3 regions of the Eubacterium sp. LMAG:50 genome follow, and region 1 is predicted to be linked to each of the others. Evidence: predicted binding sites of a transcription regulator. Region 1 holds the regulator's gene; each other region holds the start of a gene.
What was found. The regulator HrcA, encoded in region 1, represses chaperone genes, less so after heat shock. The targets are predictions, from matches to a motif close to TGTTAGCACTCNNNNNNNNNGAGTGCTAACA.
Positions count from the first base shown of each region.

Region 2: htpG (molecular chaperone HtpG) is a predicted target of HrcA. The motif match lies at 2,422-2,452, and genes of this name have one in related genera.
Region 3: clpB (ATP-dependent chaperone ClpB) is a predicted target of HrcA. The motif match lies at 2,502-2,532, and genes of this name have one in related genera.

Region 1 covers NZ_NALP01000007.1:1,251,470-1,255,772, forward strand. The annotation lists gene hemW (radical SAM family heme chaperone HemW) at 1-1,309, shown strand, start outside; gene hrcA (heat-inducible transcriptional repressor HrcA) at 1,778-2,818, shown strand; gene grpE (nucleotide exchange factor GrpE) at 2,832-3,473, shown strand; gene dnaK (molecular chaperone DnaK) at 3,560-4,303, shown strand, end outside.
Region 2 covers NZ_NALP01000004.1:26,074-30,376, reverse strand. The annotation lists gene CCC31_RS00310 (tRNA-dihydrouridine synthase family protein) at 1-117, shown strand, start outside; gene htpG (molecular chaperone HtpG) at 270-2,270, opposite strand; gene CCC31_RS00300 (DUF5721 family protein) at 2,505-2,996, opposite strand; gene CCC31_RS00295 (SPFH domain-containing protein) at 3,236-4,303, shown strand, end outside.
Region 3 covers NZ_NALP01000006.1:454,267-458,569, forward strand. The annotation lists gene clpB (ATP-dependent chaperone ClpB) at 1-2,410, opposite strand, end outside; gene thiC (phosphomethylpyrimidine synthase ThiC) at 2,714-4,024, opposite strand; gene thiD (bifunctional hydroxymethylpyrimidine kinase/phosphomethylpyrimidine kinase) at 4,040-4,303, opposite strand, start outside.

The DNA of each region.
Region 1 (4,303 bases):
ATGTGATTATTGTGATTTTCTCTCCGACAGGGCAGATTGCAAAACTAAAGAGGAGTATGTGGATGCGTTAATAAAAGAAATTGAATTGTCAAAAAATATTTTGAATGGATATGAAGTAGATTCAATCTTTTTTGGAGGAGGAACCCCTTCTATATTGGAATCACATTTATTTGAATGCATAATGAATGCAGTAAAAAAATATGCAAATATAAATGAAAATACAGAAATAACGATAGAATGTAATCCGGGCACTTTGACAAGAGAAAAATTAGAAGTTTACAAGAAAACCGGAGTGAACAGATTAAGCATAGGACTTCAGTCAGCAAATGATGATGAATTAAAAAGCATTGGAAGAATACACACATGGCAGGAGTTTTTGGATAATTATCGAATAGCAAGGGAATGTGGATTTGACAATATTAACATTGACTTAATGAGTGCACTTCCGGGACAAACGATTTCATCATATAAAGAAACTCTAGAAAAGGTAGTTGCCTTGAATCCAGAGCACATATCGGCGTATAGCCTTATAGTAGAAGAAGGCACGATAATGTATGACAGGGTAAATGAAGCAGCATTGCAGGGAAAGGATATACTTCCTGATGAAGATACTGAGCGTGAAATGTATTACATGACAAAGAATATCTTAGAAGAAAATGGATATCACAGATATGAAATATCAAATTATAGTAAAGAAGGCATGGAATGCAGACATAATGTAGGATATTGGCAGAGAAAAAATTATATTGGCTTTGGAACAGGAGCAGCTTCTTTATTAGAAAATGAACGATATAATAATATTTCAGATTTAAATAAGTACATTGCTTTCATAAATGAAATATACAATTGCGAAGATAATATGGATGAAATGACAGCTTTTCAATATGGAAGTGAAGAAATGATGGATTATTTATTTGAAGATGAAGATGATTATGAATTTGAAAATAATAATCAACAATCAAGAGAAGATGAATCTGTATTCGAAGAAAAAATTTATCGAAAGAAAAGTGATAATGATACAGACTTTGATACTGATTATAATAGATTAGGTTCAATTCATAAAAACATTGAAAGACTCTCTAAAAATGATCAGATGGAAGAATTTATGTTTTTAGGCCTTAGAATGATGGAAGGAGTAAACAAAACTAAATTTGAAACATTATTTAATAAGAAGATAGAAAACGTATACGGTAATGTCTTAGAAAAACTCACACAGGAGAAATTATTGAAAACCGAAAACGACAATATAAAACTTACCGAAAGAGGAATTGATGTAAGCAATGTAGTATTATCAGAGTTTTTATTATAATATGGAAAATATTCTATTTAATACTAATAAAAATCATAGCACAAACCAGATAGATGTATATAATACCGAAAGAGCATTTGCCGCCGTCGGTTCAATGTTCCATCATATGGAATGACTAGAACCGAAGGTTCTAATGTCAGACCATATGGTGGAACATTAGAACTGCTACGAGTGGCAAGCAGCGAAAGCGTTCTTTCGATATTATATACATTTTTAATTGCAAGCAGCGAAAGCGTTCTTTCGATATTATATACATTTTTAATTGCAAGCAGCGAAAGCGTTCTTTCGATATTATATACATCCTTAAGGTTTGTGCTATTTTTCTATGTTCACAAATTATTTACAAAAGTTTCTATAATTTTTTTTGCAAAAATGTTGACAAATAATATGGTGGGTGCTATTTTAATTTATGAAAGATGTTAGCACTCAAAACTAACGAGTGCTAATAAAGTAGAAAGGAGATGGAATATGGAACTGACAGAGAGAAAAGTAAAAATATTACAGGCAGTCATTCGTAACTATTTGGAAACAGGCGAGCCCGTTGGTTCAAGAACCATTTCTAAGTATACAGATCTTAACTTAAGTTCAGCAACCATTCGTAATGAGATGGCTGACTTAGAAGAGATGGGATATATAGTTCAGCCTCATACATCAGCAGGACGAATTCCTACAGATAAAGGTTACAGACTTTATGTTGACGATTTAATGAAAGAAAAAGTTCAGGAATTAGACAACAGAGAAAAGAAAGTAACTGAAAGAGAAAACCTTTTATTTGAAAAGGTTGATAAGGTTGAAACCCTTCTTCAGAATATGGCGAAGATGCTTGCAACCAATACTAATTATGCAACAATGATTTCAACATCAAGGGATAACGAAGATAAGATAAAATTCATTCAGCTGTCACTTATGGATGACAATCAGATTTTATGTATTGTTGTTTCGGGAAGAAACAGAGTAGTAAACAAGATTATAAAAGTTAAAGATCAGATTAATGAAGAAATGGTTTTGAGACTTAATGTGGCACTCAATACAAGTCTTGCAGGATTAGCAGTTGAGCAGATTAACATAGCTGTTATTTCAACACTTACATCTAATGCAGGTGAACATAAAGAATTAGTAACAGATGTGTTACAGGCAATTACAGAAGCCATTGCATCAGAAGCACAGATGAAGATTTATACATCAGGTGCAACGAATATTTTGAAGTATCCTGAATTAAGCAGTAACGAGAATGCAAGTTTGTTGCTTTCAACATTTGAAGAAAAGAAGCCATTAACCAATTTGGTAAATGATAATGAAACAGGAATTCAGGTTTATATCGGTGAAGAAACTCCGGTAGAAGGAATGAAGGATTGTAGTGTTGTAACAGCAACTTATGAATTAGAAGATGGCATTAAAGGTACCATCGGAGTTATAGGTCCGAAGCGAATGGATTATGAGAAAGTTGTAGAGACATTAAGAACAGTTAAGGGCCAGTTAAGCGATGCTTTCAAGAAGGAAGACGAATAGAAAGGAAGGTCCAATGGAAAAGAATATTAACGATATGCCTGAAGAAGAAAAGGTAGAAAAATCTGAAACTGAAGAAGAAACAGTAGAAGATACAAATGAAACAGTAGAAACTGAAAAAGAAACAACAGAAGATACTAAAGAAGATAAAGACAAAAAAGAAGCAGAAGATAAAAATTCTTCAGACAAAAAAGAAAAGAAAAAAATATTTGGAAAGAAAGATAAGAAAGACCAGCAGATAGAAGAGTTAACTGATAAACATCAAAGACTTATGGCTGAATTCCAAAACTATAGAAACCGTAGCGAAAAAGAAAAATCAGCAATGTTTGAAGTTGGTGCAAGATCAATTATTGAAAAACTTCTTCCGATTGTGGATAACTTTGAAAGAGGTATCGCAGCATTATCAGAAGAAGAACAAAAATCACCAACAGGTCAGGGAATGAATTTAATATATAAGCAGTTGATGACAGCATTTGAAGAAATGGGAGTTACAGTCATTGAAGCTAAAGGCCAACAGTTTGATCCGGAATTACACAATGCAGTAATGCATGAAGACAATGACGAATTAGAAGAAAATGTTGTTGTTGAGGAATTCCAGAAAGGCTATAAATATAGAGACAGTGTTATAAGACATAGCATGGTTAAGGTAGCTAATTAATTTTACAAATAAGAAATTATTTAACATATATTTGAACTCGGAAAACCGAGAAATAAGAAAATTATCAATTTAGGAGGAAATATATCATGGGAAAGATTATTGGTATTGACTTAGGAACTACAAATTCATGTGTAGCAGTTATGGAAGGTGGAAAACCTACAGTTATTACAAATGCAGAAGGTGTTAGAACAACTCCATCAGTAGTAGCATTTGCAAAATCAGGTGAAAGATTAGTTGGTGAAACAGCTAAACGTCAGGCAGTTACAAACGCTGACAAGACAATCTCTTCAATTAAGAGACATATGGGAACAGATTACAAAGTAGCAATTGATGATAAGAAATATACACCACAGGAAATTTCAGCAATGATTCTTCAGAAGTTAAAAGGTGATGCTGAAGCTTACTTAGGTGAAAAGGTATCAGAAGCTGTTATTACAGTACCTGCTTACTTCAATGATGCACAGAGACAGGCAACAAAAGATGCAGGTAAGATTGCAGGACTTGATGTAAAGAGAATTATCAACGAGCCAACAGCTGCAGCATTAGCTTATGGTCTTGATAATGAAAAAGAACAGAAGATTATGGTATACGATTTAGGTGGTGGTACATTTGATGTATCTATTATCGAAATTGGTGATGGTGTAATCGAAGTATTATCAACTTCAGGTGATAACAGACTTGGTGGTGATGACTTTGATGAAGCAATTACAAATTATATGATTTCTGACTTCAAGACAAAGACAGGTGTAGACCTTACAACAGATAAGATGGCACTTCAGAGAATTAAAGAAGCAGCAGAAAAAGCTAAGAAGGAACTTTCTTCAGCAACA
Region 2 (4,303 bases), on a different contig from region 1:
ATGTCACCGTTATTTGATAATTATGAGAAAAATTGGAAACGAATTAAGAAATCAAATGACTTAATTCATTTTAATAATGCAATAGAAGAAATGTTTAAATGTGATATTATAAATTAACGAATAATAAAATGGACACTTAAAATGATTTGCTCTTAAAAGTTTTATTTTTGTTGTACTTTTAAGGGTCATACAAAAAAGTGTCCATTTATTATTGGATAAATAATTAAATTGCTAATTTTTTATCTAATAAAATATGTTGTTAAATAATATTACTTAGTTATGATTTCAAGAATCTTGTTACTTCTTTCAATAAAAGCTGTCATTGATTCCGGATTAAGAGGAGTATGACTAATCATTGCAAGGTCGTATAACTGCTTGCATATTAAATCAGTATTTTCTCCTTCTGGATTATCAATGATATATTTAACAAGGTTGTTGTTTGAATTAAGAACAAGAGTTTCACCTGCACCACCAAACATTGAAGGATCCATTCCTGCCATTCCGTACATCTTCATCATATCCTGCATACGACGGCTTTCTTCTGATAAAGTAATCATGGAAGAAATAGAAGAATCTTTCATCTTTTCAACCTTAACATCAAGAGTATCTCTGTTTAAAGCTTTCTTAAATGCTTCAGTTAGTTTGTCAGTCATTTCTTTTAATTCATCTTCATTAACTTCTTCTTTGAAAGTATTTGTTAATTCAGCATCAATACGAACAAACTTTACATTTTCATTTTTTTGCTCTAATTGTGTTATAAATGGTTGGTCGATAGCATCCTTTAAAATAACAACATCTATATTCTCATTTCTGTACATATTAATGTACTGACTTTGCTGAACTGGGTCAGTTGTATAGAAGATTGTATTCTCATGAGCTTCTTTATTTTCCTCTAAGCATTCTTTAAATGTAAGGAATTTATCGTCAATATTTTTAAATAAAACATAGTCAGACATTTTCTCACAGAATTTTTCATCTTTAAGGCATCCATATTTAATGAATGGTGAAATGTCATCCCAGTATTTTTCGTAATTTTCTTTATCTGTTTTGCACATTCCTGAAAGCTTATCAGCAACCTTCTTAGTAATGTAATCTGAAATCTTCTTAACGAATCCATCATTCTGAAGAGCACTTCTTGATACGTTAAGTGGAAGGTCAGGACAATCAATTACACCCTTTAATACCATTAAAAATTCAGGAATAACTTCTTTTATATTATCTGCAATGAATACCTGATTGTTATATAATTTGATTACACCTTCAACGGATTCGAATTCAGTGTTAATCTTAGGAAAATAAAGAATACCCTTTAAGTTAAATGGATAATCCATATTTAAATGAATCCAGAATAAAGGTTCCTTATAATCCATAAATACTTCATGATAGAACTGTCTGTATTCTTCTTCAGTGCACTCATTTGGATGCTTTGTCCAAAGTGGAACAGGATTACTAATGCTCTTTGGTCTTTTAAGGATTTTAGCTTTAGTAGTAGCAGGAGAAACCTCTACAACCTCTTTAGTTCCATCTTCATTTTCTTTTTCTTCAGTTTTAGCTTCTTCAACAATAGTTTCAATTACTGTATCTTTGTCAGTTACTTCTGATTCAGGAATTGTATCATATTCCGGTTCAGCGTTTGGGTTAGAAAGGAATATTTCAACAGGCATAAAAGAGCAGTACTTGTGAATGATTTCACGTGCTTTGAACTCATTTGCAAATTCTAAGCTATCATCATTTAAATATAAAGTAATTTTTGTACCTCTGTCAGTTTTGTCACAGTCATCCATAGAAAATTCAAGTCCGTTTTCACATTCCCATTTTACTGCCTTAGAACCTTCTTTATAAGAAAGAGATTCAATAGTAACTCTATCTGCAACCATAAAAGCAGAATAGAAACCTAAACCAAAATGACCGATAATCTGATCTTCATTAGTTTTGTCTTTATACTGTTCAAGGAAAGCTTCGGCACCTGAAAAAGCAATCTGATTGATATATTCATCAATTTCTTCAGCTGTCATACCGATACCATTATCAATAAATGTTAATGTTTTGTCATTTGCATTAGCTATAACCTGAACTTTAAGTTCGCTTTCTTCATCATCTTTAAATTCGTACTCTCCGATAAGAGATAATTTTTTTAATTTTGTAATTGCATCGCAACCATTAGAAATAAGTTCTCTGAAAAATATATCGTGATCAGAGTATAACCATTTCTTTATAATTGGGAAAATATTTTCACTGTTAATAGATAAACTACCTTTTGTAGCTGCCATATATATCACTCCTTTATATAAATCTATTAGTGTTTGCGAATACTATTTCTTTTAATTTTATCAATTTTCACTATTTCGAAGTATTTGCATTCACCATAATTTTTACGCTTGATATATATTTTAGACAGGTCAAATGTAAAAGTCAAGAGAAAATTAGCACTCGATAAAAAAGAGTGCTAACAAATGTGCAAGAAGATGTGTTTATGAGTTTTAAAATTGTATTGAATTTATAATTTATTCGATTTCAAGTTCGAAATGCTGATTTAGTAAAGTAGTAATTTGTTTATCCCAGAATTTATCAATGGACTTGTCCATTGTAAATATACTTAAGGAGGTACCTGTAATAACATTTAACTTGTTGTTTTCATAATTAATATGTATGTACATTCCTAAAACCTGCGAAGCTTCAATGTTAGTATCAACAGAAGTTAACATTTTTTCAATATAAGAATTAGGAAGTTTTAATGTGATTTTAAATTTTAATGGAGCGTTTTTCCCTTTGATAATTTCAAAACATATATGTCTGATACTTCCCCATGAGATGAAATCGTCTTCAGGTTCTTCAAGTTCATTTTTTTTAATAAAATCTTTGTTAATACGCCCGTCAACAGAGAAAGTGTTGATTGTTGTTAATTCTAATTCGCTTACCAACATATAGTCAAATGTATCTTTTATAAAAATTGCGTTCATAAATTCGTTTTTACTAATCACATTAATTGCTATCATGCAAATTCTCCTTTATTTTGCTACTAAAAGTCTGTACTTGTTACTATAGCAAATATGGATGCAAACGGCAATTAAAATTGACTTTTAAGGTTACAAATGATATAAATAAAGCAGTTGTATTGGGGTTTATTTTTCTGTAAAATGAATATAAATATTAAAATGGAATACGAAATATTCTATTTAAAGGGAAGAGATGAATAAATAAAGATACAAAATAATAACACGAAAGGAACGGAAAAATGGGTTTTATTAAAGGAGCAATTGATGCAGTAGGTGGAACATTTGCAGATCAGTGGTTAGATTATTTTACACCACCGACAAATTTAGGCGCGGGAGCAGTTATATATAAGGCTGTTCTTTCAGAAACAAATAGAGGAAGAGGTTCAAATACTAAAGGTTCAGTAGGAATTATTTCAAATGGTTCAAAGGTGATAGTACCTGAAGGAACTGCACTTATAACGTTACAGGATGGTGCAATCACAGCTTGCATATGTGAGCCGGGAGAATATCTTTTTAAATCAGATGACGCAAATGCAAAGTCTTTTTTTGCAGGCGATTCTATAATTGAATCAGTTTTAAAACAGTCTTGGGAAAGATTTAAATTTGGTGGTGAACCTTCAGCACAGCAGTTGGCTGTATATGTTAATATGAAGGAAATCCCTAATAACAGATTTGGAACACAGTCAGAAATATATTGGGATGATGCATATTTGGGAACCCAGGCAGGAGCAATGACACGAGGAACTTATACAATGAAGATTGTAGACCCAATATTATTTGTAAAGAATTTTGTGCCAGCTACATATTTATTGCCAAATAATGAAGTATTTGATTTTGCGGATATGGATAATCCGGCAGGAGAACAGTTATTTAATGAAGTTGTTGGAAGTCTTTCAGCAGCATTTTCCAAATATACAAATGACCCTGAGCGTGGAAACAGAATGTCAAAGATTCAGGCAGACCAGCTTGGCTTTGCAAAGACTCTTTCTGAAGTCGTAGAGGATGCATATCAGTGGAGAAGTGACAGAGGTTTGGAAATTGTTAAAGTTGCAATCCAGACAGTTGAATATGACGAGGATACAAAGGCATTACTTAGTGATGTAAGAAAAGCAGATGCATTAGCAGGAAACAGAGGTGAATCATTTATGCAACAGTCAGTAGCAAGAGGATTCCAGGCTGCAGGTGAAAATCCAAATGGTGGAGCATCAGGAATGGCATTTATGGGAATGGGAATGAACGCCGTTGGTGGAATGATGAATAATCAGTTTGGACAACAGAATATGAATATGGGACAACAAAATATGCAG
Region 3 (4,303 bases), on a different contig from region 1:
ATTTCTTTGCCTCGTCTGTAAGCACTAAATGTAAATCTTTGTCTGCAAGTCTTTCATTCAAATTTGCAACTATTAAATCTACAATTCCGCCAATATTATCACGGGTAAGTGGTTTAAACATAATAATTTCGTCTAATCTGTTTAAGAATTCAGGTCTGAAATGATTTCTCAAATCATTCATAACCATCTCTTCTGCCTCAGGCTTTATATCACCATTGTCATTGATTCCTTCAAGCAAATATGAAGAACCAATATTTGACGTCATAATTAATATTGTGTTTTTAAAGTCCACTGTTCTGCCCTGAGAATCTGTAATTCTACCATCGTCTAATACCTGTAATAATACATTAAATACATCCGGATGAGCCTTTTCAATTTCATCAAAAAGTACTACCGAATATGGTTTTCTACGAACTGCTTCAGTAAGCTGACCGCCTTCATCATATCCAACATATCCCGGAGGCGCTCCGATTAATCTTGACACTGAATATTTTTCCATATATTCACTCATATCAATACGAACCATATTTGTCTCATCGTCAAATAAATTCTGCGCAAGTGCTTTAGCAAGTTCTGTTTTACCTACACCTGTAGGTCCTAAAAACAGGAACGAACCTATTGGTTTACCAGGATCTTTTATTCCCGCCTTTGATCTGATTATTGATTCAGTAATCTTTGTAACTGCTTCATCCTGTCCAATTACACGTTTGTGTAACTGTTCATCCAAATGAAGAGTTTTATTTCTTTCTGTTTCTGTCAGTTTAGCAACAGGTATTCCTGTCCAACGTGAAATGATTTTTGCAATTTCTTCATCTGTAACACTTTCACGTACCAAAGACAAATCTTTATTTTTTACATTTGCCTCTTCACTTTCTAACTGTTTCTGTAACTGAGGTAATCTACCATATTGTAACTCAGCCATCTTTTCAAGATCATACTTGCTCTGGGCAATCTGTATTTCTTTCTTGACCTGTTCAACCTGTTCACGAAGTTCCTGTAATTTGTTTACAGAATTCTTTTCGTTTTCCCACTGAGCTTTCTTATTGTTAAATGCATCTCTAAGTTCAGCTAATTCTTTTTGAAGTTCCTCTAATCTTTCTTTGCTCAAATTATCGGTTTCCTTCTTTAAGGCTGCCTCTTCAATTTCCATCTGCATAACTTTTCTTCTAAGTTCATCAAGTTCTGTAGGCATTGAATCAAGTTCTGTTTTTATCATCGCGCAAGCTTCATCAACAAGGTCAATTGCCTTATCAGGCAAAAATCTGTCAGTTATATAACGGTCAGATAATGTTGCTGCTGAAACTAATGCACTATCTGTAATTTTAACTCCGTGGAAGACTTCATATCTTTCTTTCAATCCTCTTAAAATTGAAATTGTATCCTCCACTGTTGGTTCATTGACCATAACAGGTTGGAAACGTCTTTCCAAAGCCTTATCCTTTTCAATATATTGTCTATATTCATCAAGCGTCGTTGCACCTATACAATGAAGTTCACCTCTTGCAAGCATAGGTTTTAACATATTACCTGCATCCATTGCACCATCTGTTTTTCCTGCGCCGACAATTGTGTGTAACTCATCAATAAATAAAATTATCTCTCCGTTACTGTTCTTTACATCTTCAAGTACAGCTTTTAAACGCTCTTCAAATTCACCTCTGTATTTAGCACCTGCTACCAATGCTCCTAAATCAAGTGAAAATATCTTTTTATCCTTCAATCCATCCGGAACATCTCCACTTACAATTCTTTGAGCCAGACCTTCTACTGCTGCTGTTTTACCTACACCGGGTTCACCGATTAAAACAGGGTTATTTTTTGTCTTTCTTGACAATATACGAATTACATTTCTAATTTCACTGTCTCTTCCAATAACAGGGTCTAACTTTTGATTTCTTGCTCTCTCAACCAAATCCTGTCCATATTTTCCAAGTGCATCATAAGTAGCCTCAGGATTATCATTTGTTACTCTCTGATTTCCTCTTATCTCAGCTAATACCTTTAAGAATCTTTCCCTTGTAATACCATATTCTTTGAAAAATTCTTTAACTTCTTTATTTGGCTTAGCAATCATAGCAAGGAATAAATGTTCAACTGAAACATATTCATCTCCCATTCTCTTTGCTTCATCTTCTGCTGCTAGCAATGCTGAATTAAGACTCTGACTAATATACCTCTGTCCGCCTTGTACTTTAGGTTTCTTACTAACATAATCTTCAATTCTGTTTTTAAAATGTGTTGTCTGGATTTCCATCTTTTCAACTAATTTTAAAATCAGACTGTCTTCTAAATTAACAAGGCTGTATATTAAATGTTCCTGATCAATTTCCTGATTACCAAATTCCTCAGCAACCTTTTCACAGTTCTGAACTGCTTCAATTGACTTCTGTGTAAATTTACTAATGTTCATCTTCTATACCTCCTTAACTTCTGTTTTAAATATTAGTTCTTCACTCTCTTTCTTAGGATTTTCCTTTCCTACAAATACGTTATAGCACTTTTGTTAGCACTCGTCAAGAGCGAGTGCTAATTATTTTTTTTTTTTTAGTTTTTCTTTTGTTTTCATAAAAAGAACTGTTGCATATCAATAACGCAACAGTTCCTTTTATGTAGCACAGAGCAAGCCGTAGTCATTAAATCATAGGTTTGCTTACCCTGACATCTTATATACTATGTATTTACGTATTATTATCCGCCTTAATTTCATTAAAGTTTAGAGTATATCTATATGTTCTCCATTTAAAGCTTTGTTCATACTACGGACTGCACAGAATTTGCCGCACATTGAACATGTATCTTCATGTTCAGGTGCTCTGTCTGCTCTAATTGCTTTTGCAGTTTCAGGATCAAGTGCGCATTCCCACTGAGCATCCCAATCTAAAACTCGTCTTGCATCTCCCATTTTATCATCTATATCTCTTGCGCCTCTTACGCCTTTTGCGATATCAGCTGCATGAGCTGCGATTTTACTTGCAATTATTCCCTGCTTTACATCATCTAAATTTGGAAGTGCCAAATGTTCTGCAGGTGTAACATAGCAAAGGAAAGCTGCTCCACTCATTGCTGCAATTGCACCACCAATAGCTGCTGTTATATGATCATATCCGGGTGCTATATCTGTAACTAAAGGTCCTAAAACATAAAATGGTGCTCCCATACAAATTGTCTGCTGAACTTTCATGTTAGCTGCTATCTGATCCATTGGTACATGTCCCGGTCCTTCAACCATAACCTGAACATCTTTTTCCCATGCTCTCTTAGTTAATTCTCCAAGACGAACAAGTTCTTCAATCTGACATACATCTGTTGCATCTGCAAGACAACCCGGTCTGCAGGCATCTCCTAATGAAACAGTAACATCATATTCTCTACATATATCAAGAATTTCATCATAGTATTCGTAGAACGGATTTTCTTCTCCTGTCATGCACATCCATGCAAAAACAAGTGAACCTCCTCTTGATACAATATTCATTTTTCTTTTATGTTTGCGAATCTGCTCTATTGTTTTTCTTGTAATTCCACAATGAAGTGTAACAAAATCAACACCATCCTGTGCATGTAAACGTACTACATCTATAAAATCTTTTGCTGTTAAAGTATCCAAGTCTCTCTGATAATGAATTACACTATCATATACAGGTACTGTTCCTATCATTGCAGGACATTCACTTGTAAGTTTTTTACGAAATGGCTGTGTGTTTCCATGACTTGATAAATCCATGATTGCTTCGCCACCCATCTTTACGGCTGACATAACTTTTTCCATTTCAACATCATAATCTTTGCAATCCTTAGAAATTCCAAGATTTACGTTAATCTTTGTTTTTAACATAGAACCTATTCCTTCAGGATCGAGACACTTATGATTCTTATTAGCAGGAATTACAACTTTACCACTTGCTACAAGAGGTAAAAGCTCCTTTACTTCCATTTTTTCTTTTTTTGCTACAATTTCTAATTCCTTTGTTACAATTCCTTTTCTTGCAGCTTCCATCTGTGTTGCATATAATCTTTCTTCCATCGTAATTCTCCTTTATTATTTTACTTTAGTATATTCATTTGTAATAGCAAATCCATGATTCATAGGTCCACTTCCCTTTCCTAAATCAAGCATAGCTGCTAATGCTCCTGAAATATACTCTTTGGCTCTAAAAACTGATTCTTCCAAATCATATCCTTTTGCCAGATTTGATGCTATTGCTGATGATAATGTACACCCTGTTCCATGGGTATTTGGATTATCTATTCTTTTCCCATGAAACCATTTGAATTCATTATCTTTATATAATAAATCGCTGGC